2 regions of the Priestia sp. JNUCC 25 genome follow, and region 2 is predicted to be linked to the other one. Evidence: a T-box and tRNA genes for the amino acid it is inferred to sense, from the RefSeq annotation. Region 2 holds a T-box; the other holds one or more tRNA genes.
The links. A T-box is a leader RNA that pairs with one kind of tRNA and senses whether it is charged. The one in region 2 lies ahead of ileS (isoleucine--tRNA ligase), so its partner is inferred to be a tRNA-Ile.
Positions count from the first base shown of each region.

Region 1 (10,620 bases), 1.6 Mb from region 2:
GGAACTTATACGTTTTTCCAATTTGAATATCCTCAGGCGCTGTACCGTTATTTAACTTTTTGAAGTCTGTAATCATTTGGTTCATAGAAACCGGTATCGATTTTTTTGTAAGCTCCTCAATGACGGACAAAACTGTATCGCCTGGCTTAATTTTTATTTTTGTATAGGTGGAAGAAGAGCTGGCGGCTTTTGTTTCTGCAGGCTGCGCTTTGCTGACTTGAACTGCTTCAGTAGCAGTGGGAATGGTCCCGTATTTAATGTCGTAGTGACAAATATATCCGATAAAAGCGAAAGCGGCTAATGCACATAGCTTTTTCATTATGCTCCTCCTTCATTCTTTTGCTTATGTGTAAAGCCTATGCTTGTCTTACTTAAATATGATTGGAGAACGAAAATTGAAAGAAAAATTAATGATTGTTTCATTAGGCTTATTGCCTTTAATCATGGTGCTGGGAAATTCCATGCTCATTCCTCTGCTGCCAAGCATTCAAAAGTCACTTCATTTAAGCGGAGTTCAAACCAGTTTGATACTGAGTGCATTTTCGATTCCAGCCGCATTGTGTATCCCTGCTGTAGGGATTTTATCAGACCGGTATGGGCGTAAAAAGTTAATCATATATTCACTCGTCATGATGATAATAGGTAGTATCATCGCTGCTAGTAGTGCTTCATTCTCTTCTGGAAGCTTTGCTGTGTTGATGGCAGGCAGAGTCATTCAAGGGATTGGAGCTGCAGGTACTACAACGTTGGCAATGGCATTAACTGGAGATGTATTTACAGGGGAAAAAAGAGCAAAAGTCCTCGGGATTTTAGAAGTGTATAACGGAGTTGGAAAAGTGGTTGCACCGATAATTGGAGCATCGGCAGCACTCGTCGTATGGTATGCCGCGTTTTTTGTCTATCCTTTAGCTGCAGGTGCTGCTTTAGTAGGTATAGTGATGTATGTGAGAGAAGGGAAAACAGGTTCGGATTCAGTATCTGTTCAAGAATATTTAAAGAAAGCTATTGGGATTGTCTATGATAAAAGAAAATCGCTTTTTCCTTTATTCTTTGTCGGGGGATTAGGGTTGTTTTTATTATTTGGCATTTTATATTACTTATCTTTTCTAATAGAGGAAACGTATCATATAGACGGTTTTTTTAAAGGAACCGCTTTTTTATTTCCTCTTGGTGCGATGACGCTCGTTTCTTACTGGACCGGTCAACGCATCAAAACAGATCTAGAGCTCATGAAAAAATTAATGATAGTAGGGATAACTCTTTTATTCCTAATGTTTGGAGTATTAACGATTATTTATACGCTTCCTGTGCTGATGTTTTGTTTGACAGTCGCCTTTGGCGGCTTAGGATTTGTTCTTCCGTGTATTAATATGATGATTACTTCAGCGGCTTCAGACGAAGAAAGAGGGTTTATTGTATCCATTTATGGAACGGTGAGATTTTTAGGAGTAGCGTTGGGACCTGTTGTTTTTGAAGTGTGGATGCATGCTGAAAGGCTGATGTTTGTTTATAGCTTTATTCTGCTCACAGCAGGAGGTTTGTGGGTTTTGTATCAGTTGAAAATTCTTTCTTCTGCAATGGGAAGAAGAAAAGTTGTACCGAAATAAAGAGGCTGAGACTTAACTAAATCACTCCAATCACCACCTAGAAGCAGCCGCATACATGAAACCTGCGTTCACCATATCAATAAAAAAATCCGAACGAGTTGGATTCTCTATCAAGAATCTAGATTCCTCGTTTGGATTTTCCTTCAACTAAAATATGTTTGTCCCAGCATCTTTATTAGGTTTTACCTTTTTTCTTATAGGAACCCTTGTGACGAGCAACAAGTAAATGAAGAATGTTCCTATCCAGTAAAGAGAGCTATGTAGTGCTAGAGACAAAGAAAAAGCTTCAAAAAGCGTATAAAGCAGCGTGAAGGCTACCGTACTATAAGCGCTCAGTGCCCATAGCTGCTTGAAAGGAAGCTGCTTTTTAGTAATGAGTCCAATCAGTTTTCCAAGATAAGCAAGGCAGGTAATAGAAAGGAAGTTTAGTCCAGATGTTAATACGTACAGTAAAAGCATAGCGATAGGGACAAGTATGTATAAAGAAAATTTTTGTTCGTGAAGCAAGTTTAGCAGTTCATTTTTATCTTTATGATGCCAGTTTAGCAACTCATATGAATACGTTTGTGTTTGTGAATTAGTCGTGATGTAAATTCCATCCTTTAAAAAACCAATTGCATGAGCAGGGGAATGAAACCGTTCAATAGACTGTGAGGGGTTTAAGATAAAAGCGGTACCGTTTGCTTTTTTTGTGAAAGGTTGACTTGACGTAAGCTGTGAGTTTGAAATAGAAAAAGAAGGAACAGATTTCGGAAGATCTGTAGTAGCGATATGATAGCCGTTTACAATCGTCAAAGTCATAAAGAAAAATGTAGGCAGCAAAGAAATAAATGTTAAAAACAGCACAAAGCCAATTGTTTTATTCGTATGCTCAAAGCGAAGCGACCTTATTTTTTTGAAGGAAGTAAAACTCCATGCCATCTTTTTCAGCATGCTCATTGTAAAGCCTCCTCTTATTGAAGATTCTGATTATACCTTATTTTATAGCGAAAATTTAAGGTTTACAATAGATTTTAGAAACCGTTACCAATTACAATGATGCGGTGGAGCGTTTTGTCACAAGCACATCTTATGCGTATATGTACAGGTTTTGCCGTCATTGTTTTTGAGGATATTACGGGTAGCTTGAGGACCGTGCTGTTAATATTGCAGAGGTACACTCGAAAATCATTATTTGAAGAGGTATTCGAAAGTAAAATAAAGGAAGGACTCGTCGTGCAAGGTCTTTCTTTATAGGAGTGATTATTGTATGATAAATAGTAATAATAAAAAGGATAGGTGCGGGCATGGCTATTTTATGTTGGGCATTAATTATCATTAGCTTTGTTGTATCGTTTGTTGGGTTGGTTTATCCTATCATCCCAAGCGTGCTATTTGTAGCTCTAGGATTTGTTATATACGGTTTATTTTATGATTTTAGCTCCTATAGCTGGTTATTTTGGGTGATACAAGGATTGTTAGTTGTCGCACTTTTTTTAGCAGACTATATAGCTAATATTATTGGTGTGAAAAAATTCGGAGGCACTAAAGCAGGTGTTTGGGGAAGTACAGTTGGGCTGCTTGTGGGTCCGTTTGTCATTCCGGGATTTGGAATTATTTTAGGGCCGTTTATCGGAGCGATTGTAGGAGAACTGATTGTTCATCGGACCACAATTAGCAACGCAGTAAAAATTGGAGTAGGTTCGGTTATTGGCTTTTTTAGTGGCGCTATTTCAAAAGGATTTATTCAACTGCTGATGATTGCCTATTTTTTATACGCTGTTTTAAAATAATATATTGACTTTAGGCTAGAAACATGTTAAATTTTTAATGTCGCTAGTAAATGTTATATTGTTCCACAGTAGCTCAGTGGTAGAGCTATCGGCTGTTAACCGATCGGTCGTAGGTTCGAGTCCTACCTGTGGAGCCATGGCGGTGTAGCTCAGCTGGCTAGAGCGTACGGTTCATACCCGTGAGGTCGGGGGTTCGATCCCCTCCGCCGCTATTTTCCAATTTGCGTTTGTGACATACATAATTCATATTGTTCCACAGTAGCTCAGTGGTAGAGCTATCGGCTGTTAACCGATCGGTCGTAGGTTCGAGTCCTACCTGTGGAGCCATGTGGACCCTTAGCTCAGCTGGTTAGAGCAGACGGCTCATAACCGTCCGGTCGCAGGTTCGAGTCCTGCAGGGTCCACCATTTATAGGGTTGGAGGAATACCCAAGTCCGGCTGAAGGGATCGGTCTTGAAAACCGACAGGGGTGTTAAAGCCCGCGGGGGTTCGAATCCCTCTTCCTCCGCCATACTATTGTCTATTCAAAGCTTCTTTTGAGAAAAAGAAGCTTTTTTTATGTTTAAAAGAATAGCGAATGGGAATTAGGTAAATATAAATCATGGATTAGGAACTTTTTATTTGAAACAGTAGGGTAAATTTGCTAATCTAAACGTATATGGTGCTTTTGCGCCAAAATGCTTACATATTTTGAAGGAGGAATTATTCATGGCTTACAAATTACCAGAACTACCTTATGCATACGATGCACTGGAACCACATATCGACAAAGAAACAATGAATATTCACCACACAAAACATCACAACACATATGTTACAAATCTAAACGCTGCTGTTGAAGGCAAAGCGGATTTAGAAAGCAAAAGTATTGAAGAGTTAATTTCAAACTTAGATGCTGTTCCTGAAGATATCCGTACAGCAGTACGCAATAACGGTGGCGGTCATGCGAACCACTCATTATTTTGGACAATCCTTTGCCCTAACGGCGGCGGTGCTCCAACTGGTGAATTAGCAGACGCTATCGCTAGCAAATTCGGCAGCTTTGATCAATTCAAAGAAGAATTTGCAAATGCAGCTAAAACTCGCTTCGGTTCTGGCTGGGCTTGGTTAGTTGTAAACAACGGCGAATTAGAAGTAACAAGCACACCAAACCAAGATAGCCCATTAATGGAAGGCAAAACGCCAATTCTTGGTCTAGACGTTTGGGAGCACGCTTACTACTTAAATTACCAAAACCGCCGTCCAGATTACATTTCAGCATTCTTTAATGTTGTAAAATGGGACGAAGTTGCTAAGCGTTACGACGCTGCAAAATAAGCTGAAGACGTATTTAAGAGCCAGTAAAGTAATTATTACCTTTACTGGCTTTTTTGTTTTCCAATTCTTTTACATATCTCCTTTTCTTTTTCACACACTAGGTGTAGAAGAGAAAAGGAGTTTTTTGATATGCCTTTATTAAAAAAAGTAGTTGGAGATGTAGAAGTTAGTAAAGATTTACTTTTGCTTTTAATTATAGGCGGTCTTTATGCCTTGGCTATTTCAATTTCCAATTCGTTTGTTAACATTTATCTGTGGAAACAATCAGGCGAATTTTCGGATCTCGCTATTTATAATTTAGCGGTAGTGGTGCTTCAGCCGCTTACGTTTATTTTAGCAGGTAAATGGGCCAAACGAATTGACCGGGTTGTGGTTTTAAGGTTAGGTGTATCTTTTTTAGCTGTTTTTTATATCGCTGTATTAGTCAGTGGAGCTAACGCAGCCGAGTATTTAGTATTGCTTGGTGGACTGCTGGGTATAGGATACGGCTTTTATTGGCTAGCTTTTAATGTGCTAACTTTTGAAATTACAGAACCTGATACAAGAGACTTTTTCAACGGATTTTTAGGGATCTTAAACTCTTTTGCAGGGATGATTGGTCCTTTAGGAGCGGGCTTTGTTATTTCCGCTTTGTATGAATCACTTGGGTATAAAATTGTGTTTGGTGTATCGCTGCTATTGTTTATCGGTGCCGTTGTGCTTAGTTTTTTTATTACAAGACGCGCAGCGGAAGGAGTATACAAATTTAAAGAAGTATGGGCTGAACGAAAAGTCAATAAAGACTGGAATCGAATATTGCAGGCTCATTTCTTTCAAGGGTTGCGTGAAGGTACGTTCATTTTTGTTGTATCCGTCATGGTATTTATTACGACGGGAAGTGAATTAGCTTTAGGAACATATGGACTGGTGAATTCAGCGGTTGCGTTTGTAGGATACTATGTTGCCTCAAGGTTTATTAAGCAAAAAAATCGCCTTCGGTTTATCTTCACAGGAGGCCTCCTTCTCTATGGAGCAGTCTTTTTGCTTATCTTTAACTTATCGTATCCAAAGTTAATTATATATGCTGTTTGTATTGCCATTGCCTATCCTATTTTGTTGGTTCCATTCATTTCTCTAACGTACGATGTGATTGGACGAGCAAAAGACGTTGTTTCAAAAAGAATTGAATACATTGTTGTCAGAGAAGTATTTCTGAATATCGGGCGCGTCGTTTCCATATCTTTATTTTTAATAGCTGTACTAATTTTTGATGAAGCAAAAAGTATTCCCATTTTATTAGCTATTGTTGGAGCAGGGCATACGATCATTTATTTTTGTGTGAGACATATCTCACAGCCTCTGCACAAAAAAGAAACGACTGTTACTCCTCCGGTATTAAATGAAGGAGACGGAGAGTCTCCAGCTTAGAGTGTTGTCAGCTCCTTCATTTGTACTATGGAAAATGCTTCGCTTTTCTTTTAGAATAAATACGTTGTGTAAATAGGCACCTGCCAGGTGTCTATTTATTTGCTAAATGTCTGATTTTATGGTGTTATGGTATATATGTTTTATAAAGTGTAGGTGTTGGTATGAAAAAGAAAAAAAGAAGAAAAAGTCACGTGCCTTTTCGTGTGAACTTACTTTTCTTGACCGTATTTGCCCTATTTTCCGTATTAATTTTGCGGTTGGGACTTGTTCAAATTGTGTACGGTGAGAATTACGAACGAGAAGTCGAAAAAACACAGGACGTTACGGTCAGTACGCCTGTTCCTCGAGGGAAAATGTACGATCGTTATAACCGCGTAATTGTAGATAATACCTCTTTAAATACGATTACATATACTCGTTTTCAAGGAAATACAGCTGAAGAAAGGCTGCGCATCGCTAAAAAGTTAGCCACTATGATCGATGTTCCTTACACCACAAATGTGATTGATATTCCAGAAAATAAAAAGAATAAAGATGCTAAAAATGTGGTAAAAATTACAGAACGCGATATGAAGGATTATTGGATTATGCTTCACCCTAAAGAAGCGGAACAGAAAATTACGCAAGCTGATCGCAAAAAAGTTCAAGATGGTGAAATGACTGATGACGAACTGTATCAACATCAGTTAGACCGCATCTCTAAAAAAGATTTAGAAAGTCTAAAGAGTGATTTAGAAGTTCTCGCTATTAAGCGCCAAATGGAGGCAGGTTACTCTAACACCCCGCAAATTGTTAAGAGCGGTGTGACAAATGAAGAGTATGCCGTTGTAAGTGAGCACTTAGATGAACTTCCAGGTGTTGATACAACAACGTATTGGGATCGCTCATACCCAGAAAACAGTACTCTCCGTACTTTGCTTGGAAATGTATCATCTGCCAACGAAGGACTGCCCAAAGATAAAGTACAGTATTACTTGTCAAGAGGCTATAGCCGAAATGACCAAGTTGGGACGAGCTATTTAGAGAAGCAATACGAAGCCCAGCTCAGCGGTCAAAAAGAAAAAGTTCAATATGTAACAGATAAAAAAGGAAATCTCCTTGATACAATTCAAGTGTCTAAAGGTGAACGCGGCAGTGATTTGGTTTTAACTATTGATATGGAGCTTCAAAAAGCAGTAGAAAAACAAATTACGGACCAGCTTTTAGCTAAAAAGCAAATGAAAGGAACGCAATTTTTAGACCGTGCTTTTGTTATTATGATGGATCCTCACACAGGAGAAATTTTAACAATGGCAGGTAAAAAATACACCATTGATAAGAAGACTGGGGCGCCTAAAATAGAAGATTTTTCATTGGGGAATATTTCAACATCTTATACAATGGGCTCTGTTGTAAAAGGAGCAACGGTTTTAGCCGGCTTAGATTCAGGAGCTATTAAGCCAAACACAGTGTTCGTTGATGAACCGTTAAAAATTAAAGGAACACCGGTTAAAAAATCAGCTGAGGCTGAAGGGCTAGGACCCTTAACGTATTCATCTGCGTTAAAATATTCATCCAACGTATTTATGTTTAAAACGGTAATGGCTATGGCTGGGTTACAGTATCATAAAAACATGACTTTACCGATTAAACCTGATACATTCAGCGAACTGCGTTCTTACTACAGTCAGTTCGGCTTAGGCGTATCAACAGGCATAGACCTTGATAACGAATCAACAGGTGTCCAAGGTGGAAGCGATGTTCCAGGTACGGCGCTTGATTTAGGAATTGGTCAGTATGATACGTACACGCCGCTGCAGCTTGTTCAATATACTTCTGCAATAGCTAATGGAGGGTATCGCATTAAGCCGCAGCTAGTAAAAGAAATCCGAAAACCAACGATTAAAACCGATGAAATTGGCGGTACGCAGCATTCATTTGAGCCTGATGTGTTAAATCGTATCACGATGAAAGAAGAATACATTAAAGATGTTCAAAGTGGCTTTAAGCGCGTTACGCAAGAACAAGGCGGTACAGGGTATGCAGCTTTCCATACAGCGAACTATAATCCTGCTGGTAAATCAGGAACGGCACAAGCCTATGAGAAAAACCCAAGCGGAGGGGACCCTATTAAAGTTAATAATTCAAACTTTGTGGCCTTTGCTCCGGCAAATAATCCTGAAATTGCAGTAGCTGTGGTGGTACCATCGGCATTTGTGCCAAGTGCACCAAATACCATTACAAAAGAGCTTGCTCGTTCTGCGCTCGATACGTATTTTGATTTAAAGAAAAAAGGTGAACAAGAAGTAAAAGACCAAGAAGAGAATCAACAGGCTGTCATTGCAAACGACGCCAATTAAAGAGGCTGGAACAAAAACATATTAATTGAAGTTAAGATCCGAACAAAGTTGGTTAAGAATCAACTTTGTTCGGATTTTTTATTTGTAGGGTGAACGTAGATTTCGTGTATGTAGGTGCTTTTAGCGGTTGATTGGAGGGCAAGGTGAAGACTCCTGCAGGAAAAGCGAAGCGACGAGGAGACTCACCGGCCGTTCGTGGAAAGCGAAGTCTTGCACGAAAATCAACAGTGGTGTCGGAAGTAATTCATACTGGCTTATTTATCTAATTTATCCATCTTTAGATTGAGTTGATTTAGTTATGTCTCTACCTCTTCTTTTTTTGTTAAAAATCTTTACATATATGGTTTTTTATTGAATTTAAGGGTCGTAAGAACTAGTTTTTTACCTAAAAAACACGCAGATAGACCTTCGTTTACAAAAGCTTTACATTGAGTTAAAACACAATTAATAGTCGGCTATTATTCTGTAAGTGTAAGGATTAATAGAAATGATCAAAATAAGGGGAAGCGTTTCGGCTTCTCGTATTTATTTACACTGATAGTAAACAATAGATATTAAATAGACATAGAGAGACTTTTATTGTGCTCAAAACGGTTAAAGACGATGAAGGAGGATTATCCAATGGCAATAACAATGGAATTGACTAACAAAGAAAAAGTAAATACTCCGCAAACAAAAGAAATTGTATATAAAACAAAAGGTTTGAATTTATGGTATGGCAACACACATGCCTTAAAAAATATTGATTTAGACATTCATGCTAACGAAGTTACCGCGATCATCGGTCCATCAGGCTGCGGAAAATCAACATATATTAAAACGTTAAATCGTATGGTAGAAATGACTCCAATTGTCCGTACATCAGGTGAGATTGAGTATAGAGGGAAAAATATTTTTGATAAATCGTACCACGTGGAAGAGCTGCGCACGCAAGTAGGAATGGTTTTCCAAAAGCCAAATCCGTTCCCGAAATCTATTTATGATAATATTGCGTACGGTCCAAGAATTCATGGCGTTCGCAACAAGAAAAAACTAGATGAAATTGTTGAAAAAAGTTTACGAGGAGCAGCTATTTGGGACGAAGTTAAAGATCGTTTGAATCAAAATGCAAATGGGTTGTCAGGTGGACAACAGCAGCGTATCTGTATTGCGCGCTGCTTGGCAATTGAACCTGACGTTATTTTAATGGATGAGCCTACTTCTGCGCTCGATCCAATTTCAACATTAAAAGTAGAAGAGTTAGTACAAGAATTAAAGAAAGACTTCAGCATTATTATTGTTACCCACAATATGCAGCAAGCGGCACGTATTTCAGATAAAACAGCATTTTTCTTAAATGGAGAAGTGGTAGAGTACGCAGAAACAGATAAAATCTTCTCAATGCCATCTGATAAACGCACAGAAGATTATATTACAGGTCGTTTCGGTTAAGACATACAAGGAGATGGGATGAGTGGTTGTACGCGAAAAGTTTCATGGTGATTTAAAGATATTACGTGAAAAATTATTAGAAATAGGGCGCTTAACGCATGAGGCGCTATCAAAATCAATTGAAGCGTTGCAAACAAGCAACGTTGAGCTGGCGCTAGAAATTATCGACGGCGATTCATACGTGGATGACTTAGAAGAAGAAATTAATGACCTAGCTATCTTACTGATCGCAAAGCAGCAGCCGGTGGCTATCGATTTAAGACGTATCATTGTGGCAATTAAAATTGCTTCGGATGTTGAGCGTATGGCAGATTTTGCGGTTAACGTAGCAAAATCAGCTATACGAATTGGAAACGAAGAATTAATTAAGCCGTTAGAACACGTAAAGAAAATGCACGATATTTCGATTGAAATGTTGAGCCTTTCGTTAAAAGCTTATCACGAGGAAGATCTTGTGCTGGCTAAAAAAGTAGCGGAAATGGACGATCAAGTGGATGAACTTTACGGAATAACAATCAAAGAACTTTTAAGTCTTGCTAAAGAAAAGCAGGAGGCTATGAACCAAATTACGCAGCTTTTATTTGTAGCCCGCTATTTAGAGCGTATGGCTGATCATACCACTAACGTAGCAGAAAGCGTATTTTACCTTGTAAAAGGCAAACGCTACGACTTAAACGAATAGTAGAAAAACCTCTTCTAATAAGCGAAGAGGTTTTTTTGTTAGTAAATTATAATTACTATGTTAAC
Region 1 is NZ_CM132211.1:4,313,865-4,324,484, reverse strand. Features, by position in the region: gene JNUCC25_RS22715 (hypothetical protein) at 1-319, opposite strand, end outside; gene JNUCC25_RS22710 (MFS transporter) at 396-1,607, shown strand; gene JNUCC25_RS22705 (DUF1189 domain-containing protein) at 1,755-2,546, opposite strand; gene JNUCC25_RS22700 (DUF456 domain-containing protein) at 2,894-3,379, shown strand; tRNA gene JNUCC25_RS22695 (tRNA-Asn) at 3,442-3,516, shown strand; tRNA gene JNUCC25_RS22690 (tRNA-Met) at 3,518-3,591, shown strand; tRNA gene JNUCC25_RS22685 (tRNA-Asn) at 3,632-3,706, shown strand; tRNA gene JNUCC25_RS22680 (tRNA-Ile) at 3,710-3,786, shown strand; tRNA gene JNUCC25_RS22675 (tRNA-Ser) at 3,798-3,890, shown strand; gene sodA (superoxide dismutase SodA) at 4,088-4,696, shown strand; gene JNUCC25_RS22665 (MFS transporter) at 4,826-6,103, shown strand; gene JNUCC25_RS22660 (peptidoglycan D,D-transpeptidase FtsI family protein) at 6,265-8,442, shown strand; gene JNUCC25_RS22655 (hypothetical protein) at 8,586-8,708, shown strand; gene pstB (phosphate ABC transporter ATP-binding protein PstB) at 9,076-9,873, shown strand; gene phoU (phosphate signaling complex protein PhoU) at 9,896-10,555, shown strand.
Region 1: it encodes a tRNA-Ile, which carries the amino acid that the T-box ahead of ileS (isoleucine--tRNA ligase) is inferred to sense. The anticodon was not compared.

Region 2 (10,620 bases):
CTCCGCCTCAGAATCCTTATTACTCCCCTCAAAACCCCTATCACTATCGATATTGGTAAAGACAAGAAAACCCCGCTGCCAATGCAACGGGGTTTCTTAACGAATACATAACATTATTGTTCTTCTATATACGTGCTATGAAAGGCTGCTTCAATATATGCAACTTGGAAATGATAATGTCCAATTAAATATTTCACAATGTCCACCTGGTCGATTTTGCCGGGCTTATCGACCATCGCTTCTTTTACCATTTCTTCGAATGTACCTTGATCAAACTGTTCTTCATGGACAACAATTGTCTCAGAGTACATTTCGTCTTGTCCTTCTGAAATGCGATAGTAATACAATTTTTTCACCTCGATTTATTCTAAATATATGTATACCCCTAACTGAAAACCTTCAAACATTTTTTCATCGTTCTTTTTCCACTTTATCATAGGCTGCAGCTTTTACTTTTACAAGCAGCCTTGTAACCCAGTACGCCACTAGCGTTATTCCTATATCAATAAGAAAAATATAAAACAAACTCATTCCTTTTCCTGAATCAATGAATTTAAAATGATGTTCAAGAGGCGCCAGTCCAAACGAAAAAACAGCGCTCAAAAGAATTGTATACAGATAAAAATTCTTTTGATGATTTGTACAATATTGATAAAGCAGCAGAAATCCTACCGGCAAAATAGAAGCCGTAATATTTGTTGCGTTCGGAAGCAGAGGCGTTAAGAAAAATGTATGCGTCAAATAACCGCTTCGTCCAAGTGCAATATCAATATATGCCCAAAGCATATGCACTGTGTAACCGAAGAAAAACACCTCAAAAATCCGCGTCCGGTCTACGGTAAAATACAACAACACAAGAGGAAGAACGAGCGAAGCAAGCACCACCCAAAACTGCCAGTTTCCAAAATCTGAATACTGATGCCAATACGACGATAATAACTCCTGCAGCTTATCGCTTTGTTCATGTATGTTTCCCCAGTATCGTTCATAACTCACTGAAGTAACCTCCTATATAGAGTCTCTGCTTATGTATGTACGAATAAGCTCCATTTTATACAGAGAAACACGGGAAGCGGCCATTTATTGCTTGCCATCACCTAAATACGTCACCGGGAGTTCATGCTCAATGACTTTACTTGCTTTTCGATTAACAGCATACGCTTTTGCTGTTGGTCTTGAGCTAACTGATGCGGATAGCTTCTCATCTTTAAAATGCAGCGCGACTCCATCATCTACAGCATAGCCTTCTTTCATTTCCCCGCTTGCAATTAATTCATGATACGAAGGTCTTCGATTGCTTTCTCCGTCATAGTGAGGACAGTTGCTGCCGGTTAAAAACCCTAGACAGTCGATTTTAGACAGGTTGTTGTTCATTGAATCAGTGACACCTTCTTCAAACCAGCAAAGTGAACCTGCGCTTATTCCTGCTAAAATAATTCCTTTTTTATAAGCTGCTTTTAAAATCGTATCCAATCCCCATTCTTTCCATAAAAGAAGCATATTCCTTGTATTACCGCCGCCTACATACAAAATATCTTGCTGCAGTACATATGCTTTTAAATCTATAAAGTTTTGAGAAAACAGCGATAAATGAGACGGTGTGCATATTAACTTCTCAAACGCTTCATAAAACCTTTCTACATAATTATCCGCATCTCCGCTTGCTGTAGGGATAAAGCAGATCTTTGGTACGTTCGTATGAGCTTGTGAAAGTATGTACTGATCCAGCAGCAAGTTATCCGGCTCCATTGAAAAGCCTCCGCCGCCCATGGCTATAATTTGTCTCATTTCCATCCTTCCTTTCAAAAAGATCATAGATACAAGGTAAATTCATACTACTTCTCATAGATGAATTTCCGTATAATGGAAGAGTGATAAAAAGGTGGTGCAAAGCTTTTGAAAATAGTACGAACACTTATACTAATACTAGGCATTTTTATTATCTTGTTTTGTATCTTTGGCTATATCGATTATAACGGTCAAAAAATGGATTTAGGAGCCAAACAAGAAAAAGACATCCCATCTTCCATCAACACGGACGGAGGAACCATTACGCTATCTGCTGTCAGTAAAAAATACGATAAAACGCAGTTTGGCTTTTTTGTTATTCAAAACAATTCGACGCATACCTTAACAATTCCTTACGAAAATACGGCGGATCACTTAAAAGACGGCAAGTGGTACAAAGTTGTGCTAAACGGATTAGAGTTTCCTGATAAAACCGTCACGCTGAAGCCAGGGAAATCATTCAAACAAGATATCGCAACTCCTAATTACAAGGTAGGAAAATACCGTTTTGTGCAGCACTTTAAAGATGAAAATGGAAAAGAGTATGTATTAGCAGCTCCTTTTGAAATCGTTTGGCCGAGTCTTAAAAATGTTCTCGGGCAGTTTGATTAAAGGTAAAAAAGCACTTACCCATTATGAGGTAAGTACTTTTTATCAGTTCTGATTTAAAACGCGAAGTGTAACTTGCTTTGTTCCGACTTTTACCGTCTCTCCGTTTTTGATAGTTTCTTTCACACTGAGACTGTGCAGCAGAAGATTTTCTTGAAGCAGCGTTTCAAACTTCGCCACGGCTTCCTTCACTTCTTCATCTCCGCTAAGCTCTAAATCAATACGTAAATTCACGGGTAAATCCAGCTTTTTACGATAATCTTGAACCGCTCGAATTACTTCGCGAGCGACCCCTTCCTGCACAAGTTCTTCGGTTAACGCCGTATCCAACACGGCGGTATACATGCCGTTCGATGCAACCGCAAAACCTTCTTTCGGAACTTTTTCAACGAGTACGTCAGCCGTTTCAAGCGTTAAGCTTTCTCCTGAACCAAGCGTAACACTTAGCTTGCCTTGTTCAACAAACTCTTTTCCTTGACCTTCTGAAAGGTTCTTTAATACTTGATTGACCTCATTTACTCGTTTTCCAAACTTCGGTCCAGCCTGTTTAAAATCAAGTTTTAACACGTACGAAACAAGTTTGTCGTCGTCTTGCTCCACATTAAAGTTCTTCACATTAAGCTCATCTTTGATGACATTATGGTATGCTTCCCACTCTACATCTTCTTCCGTTACCACAAGCGAAAGACTTTGCAGAGGCTGCTTTACTTTTAACGAATGCGTATTTCGGATGCTTCGGCCTAGTTCAACTACTTGCAGTACCGCTGCCATTTCTTTTTCCAGCTTTTCATTCACTTTGGTTTGATCATACACAGGATAGTCTGCCAAATGAACGCTTTTTCCTGTCAGATTTTCATAAATATCATCCGCAACAAACGGCGTAAACGGCGCTAACAGCTGACTAAGCGTGACTAACACTTCATGAAGCGTATCGTAAGCCCCTGCTTTTTCTCCCTCCATCCCTTCTGACCAAAAGCGATCGCGAGAACGTCGTACATACCAGTTGCTTAGCTCTTCAATAAATGCCGCGATTTCACGAGCGGCGCTTGTAAACCCGTAATCTTCAAGATGTACTGTTGCTCGCTTAACCGTGCTGTGCAAACGTGAAAGAATCCACTCATCCAATTTTGTTTTTTTCAATTCATACGTTTGCTCGGGATTATAGCCGTCAAGCTTAGCGTACAGCACGTAAAAGCCGTACACGTTCACGAGTGTATCGATGACTTTTGACTTCGCTTCTTGCACAACGCGCTCTGAAAATTTCTTCGGATTCCAAGGCGCACTGTCTGCTAAAAGCGCCCATCTAAGCGCATCGGCACCAAATGTATGAATAAGATCAACAGGGTCCAGCGCATTTCCTTTACTTTTAGACATCTTTTGACCGTTTTCATCTAACACGTGCCCAAGAGACAAAACGCGCTTATAAGGTGCCTTTCCTGTAAACAGCGTTGAAACTGCCATCAAGCTGTAAAACCAGCCCCGCGTTTGATCAATTCCTTCTGCGATGACGTCTGCTGGAAACTGCTTTTGAAACAGCTCGCTGTTTTCAAACGGATAGTGATACTGCGCAAACGGCATCGAGCCGCTGTCAAACCAAACGTCAATTACTTCCGGCGTTCGCTTCATTTCTCCGCTGCAGACCGGACACGTTAGCTGCACGTCATCTACATAAGGCTTATGAAGTTCAATGCTGTCATCCACAGAATGAGACGCATGATTTTGCAGCTCTTTGATGCTTTTCGGGGCTACTTGATGCTGACATTTCCCGCATTCCCATACGTTCAGCGGGGTTCCCCAGTAGCGTTTTCTGCTGATGTTCCAGTCCACCATATTTTCTAAAAAGTTGCCAAAGCGGCCGTGCTTGATATGATCCGGGTACCAGGTCACGCTTTCGTTGTTTTTCAAAAATTGTTCCTTTAACGCCGTCGTTTGGATAAACCAGCTTTCATTTGCGTAATAAAGAAGCGGCGAGTCGCATCTCCAGCAAAACGGATAGCTGTGCTCATGCTTTTCTTTATGATACAGCACGTCTTGATTCGCTAAATAGCGCACGATATCAACGTCGCAGTCTTTCACAAAACGTCCTTGAAACGGCGGCACTTCAGCCGTGTACTGTCCTTTTTCATCCACCACGTTCACAAACGAAAAGCCGTTTTCTTTTACCACTCTGTAATCATCTTCACCGTATGCAGGTGCTAAATGAACAACTCCTGTTCCGCTTTGATCCGTTACGTAATCAGCCGTCACCACTTCATGCCCTTTTTCCACTTTCACAAAATTAAACGGCGGCTCATACGACATCCCTTTTAACTCATTTCCTTTATGTTGAGATAAAACCGTATACTCTCCTTTTAACACTTTGTCTGCGAGCGCTTCTGCCACTATATACACGCTGTCGCCTTGCTCGGCGCGAACGTAGTTCATCTCTTCATGCACCGCAAGCGCTACGTTTGATGGAAGCGTCCAAGGTGTTGTTGTCCAGCCTAGAAAATACTCATTATCGCGGTTTTTCACTTTAAATTTCACCGTTACCGTTAAATCTTTTACATCTTTATACCCTTGCGCTACTTCATGCGAGCTCAGCGACGTTTGACAGCTCGGGCAGTAAGGTGATACGCGGTGGCCTTTATAAAGAAGTCCTTTGTCATGTATCGTGCCAAGCACGTTCCATACACTTTCAATGTACGAATTCTCCAAGGTGATGTAAGGGTCTTCCATATCAACCCAATAGCCAAGCTGCTCCGTGAACGTGCGCCACTGCTTTTCATACACAAACACACTTTCCTTACACTTGTTGATAAAAGCTTCTACGCCGTATTTTTCAATGTCATGCTTCCCTGATATTCCGAGCTGCTTTTCTACACCGAGCTCCACCGGCAGTCCGTGCGTATCCCAGCCTGCTTTTCGAATCACTTGATGCCCTGTCATCGTCTTATAACGAGCCACCACGTCTTTAATCGTCCGGCCTAGCGCGTGCCCAACGTGAGGCAAACCGTTTGCTGTAGGAGGCCCTTCATAAAATACAAACGAAGGATGCCCTTCTCGATTTTGAACCGACTGCTGAAACACATTTCCTTTTTTCCACTGCTGCTGGATACGCTGTTCGCGCTCTTGCGAAGACTCCCTTACATTCACTTCTTTCATGTGATACCACTCCTTTTAAAGTTAAAAGCACACAAAGAAACCCGTCCCTATGACTAGGGACGGGTTTTAAACCGCGGTACCACCCTGGCTTCTATTGATCCGTTCATCAATAGCACTCAGCAACGTACAATCATACGCGTTCTTTTTAACGGTAGACTACCGTTCAAACTTACTTACAGTTCAGTTTGACTTCTCAGAGAGGATATTCCCCTGCAGCTTGAACACCGGCTTTCAGCTATCACCAGCTCTCTGTGGAACAAACTTGCAGGGTACTGATTCTCTTCAACGAATTTGTGTGCTTTTATTAGTAGCTATTGTATGCGGTTTGGAAGGGAATGTCAATGTTTATGAAATTTATATATGTTTTTTCTTATAATGCAGTCGTCTATTGATAAAATAACTACTTACCACTGTTTGCTGCCTTTTTCACGCTCATAGAAAAAGGCAATGTATACAAAAAACCACCTCATTTAAGGTGGGTATTATTTGCCTCTACGACTTGAAAGATGATCTTTAAAACCAGTTAACAAATGGCGGAATGCTTTGAGGGAAATGAAATAGATTACATGGATCATATGCTCGTTTCACTTCTCGAAGCTTTTTAAAATTCTCTCCATAATAAGCTGTTGGCCAATCTCTGATGAACCGGTCCGGCCAGTTCACATAATCTCCAGTTGTATATCTCGATAAAGCATTTCTTAATTCTTCAATCCATCTAATGTTTGATCGCTCTTCTGAAGGATGGCTCCATGTAGCAAGGTACTCCTGTGCGATAATAGCATCTCTATAATAAAAGGCCGTTTCATTAGAGGCAACTTCCTCCACTGCTCCCCCAAGAGACTGATGCCAAATACTAGATTTTTCATTTGGAGCATTTTCTAAAAAATGCTTCATTGTTAAAATAGCGTCTTTTGGAAAAGATTTATTAAGAAAAGAACCTGACCTTTTTCGAGGGGCGGGTTGGTTTCCGCTCGGATCGTCAAAAAATTGTACAGCTTCAATATATGAAACTTCCTTTATTACTACTTTTTTAGGACAACCCACGTCTATTAAAGGCTGCAAAAGTTCCTTTAACTTGAATGATGAACCAACAAATTCACCTTGAGCAATAATCTGATTCGCTTCTTTCGATTTTAACTCAATCTCCGAAGTTAAGCGCTTATCGGTATTTGTGGCCCAGTGCTGCCATGCATCAAAAGCAGCTTCAAAATCTTCCCATTCCCATGTAATTGAAAAGATTGACACCTTTGAAATAGGCTGCACCTTAAAGGTAAGAGACGTAACAATACCAAAGTTTCCGCCCCCACCGCCGCAACACGCCCAAAAGAGATCACTGTTGTGATTTTTATTTGCCTTAATGAGTTCAACTTCTCTCTGTTCATTTACGATCGCCATTTCAACTTCAACCAAATTATCACAGGTAAGCCCAAACGGCCTTGATAACATCCCAATTCCTCCGCCAAGCACAAGGCCTACAAGACCAACACTGCTTTCCGTTCCTGCAGGGATAGTCGTTCCCTTTTTCCATAATTCATTATATACTTTCCCTAGATTAGCTCCTGCTTCTATTTTCGCTGTCATGTCTTTAGAGTTGAACGTGATTCTATCCATTTCATTAACATCAATCACTAATCCACCGTTCAATAATGAAAAATTTTCATAGCTATGCCTGCCGCTCCTTATTCGAAATGGGACATGATTTTCCTTTACCCACTTCAATGCATTTACTACATCGTTTGTATTCTGACAAAATACAATTATTCTTGGAAATTTAGGTACACCTAAATTATTATTTGTTCTAGCCTGATCATATTCCGCATCATCAGGTGTAACGATTCGTCCAGTAAGCTTTGTTTCCTCCACGATATAACCCCTTTCTTAATACAGATAAGATGCTATATCCTATGAATTTTCTTCAGAAAAGACACACAGTTTAAAAGGGAGAAATAGAGAGTAGAAAACTTACTGGAGGGGTTCCTCGTATGCTTATCTGCATAACTTGAATCCTGAAGAATCTGCAAAAGAGATAATCATACCTCTATAACAAATAAAATAAACATATACAGAATGATAACTCTGATGGGATTCGAAAGGAGAAATCACCTTTGACAAAATATCGGATTATGACCTTTGATGGAGGCGGTACTTTAGGTGCTTTAAGTTTACAGCTTTTGAATAGATTGGCTCATCAAAACCCCAAGTTAATTAGTGAAACCAATGTTTTTTCAGGAAATTCGATTGGTTCATTTACTGCTCTTGCATTAGCAAGCGGAAGATCGCCAGAAGAAACGTTTCAGTTTTTCAAAGATCACATCTTACCAGCATTCAGCATTTCCCGACCGGGCGGACCTGTTTTTAACCAACAATTACCCTATTCTGGTTTTATTAAAGCCATACGAACATTTTTCCCCCGAGACCTTCGCCTTAGAGACTTAAAGAAACGAATTGTTGTGCCTGCCTTTCACTTATTTGCACCGGAGCTGAACCGTTGGAATCCTGTGTTATTTCATAATTTCCCTGGCTCTCCCTATCTTAATGAAAAAGCGAGTGACGTAATACTTAGGAGCAGCGCTGCCCCTGCAACGCAAAGAGCTTATCAAAACTATGTGGATGGGTATACAGTAGCAACTAACACCAGTACAGCTAGTATCGCATTTGCAGTGGGAAAAGCAAAGCAGCCGCTGGATCAAATTGCCGTATTATCCATCGGCACAGGTGAACAGCCAACTCAATTAAGAAGAGATACGAAGGGATGGGGAATGGTAAGTGCCGATAACATACGACCAGAAGATATGGAGGACCTGCCGCCAAATTGGGGTGTACTTTTAGACCGGTCTCCTAATGAACCGTTGCTGCCGTTTCTTCAGATTATCTCTGGTGGATCGAGCTATTATGAATCAATGGTTAGCTCTGAGCTTTTAGGCGATCAGTTTTTCCGGTTAAATCCGAGGATTCCTAATTTCTCTAAAACGGACCCTTCAGTGGTGCCCGCTCTTATTTCAATTGCTAATAAAACTAATTTACGACCTGCGTTTCATTTCATTGAAAAAAACTGGAATTAATACAATTGTACTATAAATGAACTTTTTGTTTTTATTGCACCTATTTGGACTTTTTATGATAAGATATCCACGCTGGCAGCGTAGCAGTCACTCAAACCACTTCCCTCTCCCCCAACCAAAACAACCGCTAGCTCCCAAAAGGAACTAGCGGTTATTCATAATCTCTCAGAAACCACTCACTCTTCCACCGGCGTCTGCTCATCTGTTAATGTATCAATTTTAGTAATTTGAAGTTTGTCTTTGCCAGCAGCTTTCACATGATAAATTCGTTCTTTTTTAAACTGCGTGCTCGCGTCATATGAGTCGGTGAACGTGTATACTTCGCTTGTATAAATGTCATAGGTTCCGTCGTTATGTGATTCTGTTTTTGTCACGAGAAACTGATCGTTAGCAAACGATACGGTTTTGCCGGCAAGTGATGTGATATAGCTTTTTAGCTGTTTATACACTGGCTGATCCGAGTCAATATAAGGCGCCATCGAACTAAAGTCGCCGCTGTTTAAGCTTGAAAAGTAAGCGGCTTTATAGGAGATAAAAAAGTTTTCAAGCTCTGTTTTGCTTACGTCAGCTGGCTTAGGTTCTTCATTTTTTAACGGCTTGGTGCTGGTCGTGGCTTTTATGTCTGCGCTTGTTTCTGCCGTTTGATTGTCACGATTCATGTATACAATCGTCAGTAATAAGACAAGGACGATAGCGCCTCCTATTAAAACAGGAAAAGTACGTCGTGATGCTTGCTGTTTTTTCAGCACGGGAAAGTCTGCGTAGGCTGGCAGCGTAACAGGGTTTATATCTAGCTTCAACCGAGCTAATGACCCTGGTATTTCCGTGCTTTTTACACTTCCAAGCGGCTGAAGTGCTAAAAATTCTTCATATGCAACAATAAACTCGTTTACTGCTATTCCTTTATACATGCCGTAAATTCGATTCCACAGTTCCCGACACCTAGTATCCTTTATATCTTCACTCAGTTCGTTAAAAAATGGTCGTGATTTTTTAATAAAAGCCGCTAACCACGTTTGATGAACGTCAACTTCGTGGACTCCATTTAGGTCCGTAAGTGATTGCTTTAACTTGGCGTGTTCACTTGCATCGTTTTGGCTAACGACTTCCATACTGCGTTGCGTTTCTTGCAGCACAGTAGAAAGACTCTTACTCATTTTTTCTTGTAGCGCATCAAACTGACTGCGGATATCAGGCCAGTGAAGTTCGAGTAATTGTTTTTGTGCAGTAGTGGTTTTTCGGATACTTTCATTTAGCTCATGCTGCTTTGTGCGAAAGGCGGTCGCTTTTTGTTTGGTCACCAATTTATTTTTGCTTAGCTGATGCCACTCTTGCTTTAAGCTCTTGGCTTCTTCAAGTACTGTGGCTATCGCTTGTTTTACATGTTCGTGCTTGTTTTGAAAGTCAATGAATGCTGGCAAATAAGCATTCCAGCTTTCCTTGATTTCTTTTAGCAATGACGTGTTAGCATTTTTTTCTGTTAGTTGAAAAAAGTCATTCCTAAATGCCACCATATCCGCTTCGGAAGAAAGTTCTTTTCCGAAAAGCTCTGTCACATTCTTATGTATGCTTGTTAACTGTTGGATCTGTTTCATATTGCTTTGACGCTTTTTTATGTACTCCGGATAATCGCTTGAAAGAAATGTCATCATTGTATATTCAATGTTGTTCATATTAGACTCTGTACGTTCTTTTTCTAGTTCTTCATACACTTTCTGCAGATGACGTTCTACTATGGAGAGAAATTTTTCTTTATCCATCCCGTCTACTTCTTCTTTTAGCATGTTTAAAGATTCCGTTTCCCCGATAAGAGATGTTTTTTCTTTATATAGCTGTATCCACCTTTCTAGTAAATGTGCTGCTGATTCATTCCAGTGGCTTGTATTCATCGTTTGCTTCACCTGTTGTTTTTATTTTTATCCTTTTTTAACTATACAGGAATTTAACAGAAATTCTATTACAGTTTTATTACTCTTGAAAGATAAGGTTCAAGCTTTCTAGAGCTGCTGCTAACGTT
Region 2 is NZ_CM132211.1:2,703,940-2,714,559, forward strand. Features, by position in the region: gene JNUCC25_RS13790 (cupin domain-containing protein) at 1-59, shown strand, start outside; gene JNUCC25_RS13795 (hypothetical protein) at 114-347, opposite strand; gene JNUCC25_RS13800 (hypothetical protein) at 412-996, opposite strand; gene JNUCC25_RS13805 (Type 1 glutamine amidotransferase-like domain-containing protein) at 1,081-1,788, opposite strand; gene JNUCC25_RS13810 (immunoglobulin-like domain-containing protein) at 1,897-2,400, shown strand; gene ileS (isoleucine--tRNA ligase) at 2,443-5,541, opposite strand; T-box leader at 5,594-5,836, opposite strand; gene JNUCC25_RS13820 (FAD-binding oxidoreductase) at 6,055-7,404, opposite strand; gene JNUCC25_RS13825 (patatin-like phospholipase family protein) at 7,647-8,603, shown strand; gene JNUCC25_RS13830 (TcaA NTF2-like domain-containing protein) at 8,780-10,492, opposite strand; gene JNUCC25_RS13835 (phosphotransferase) at 10,572-10,620, opposite strand, start outside.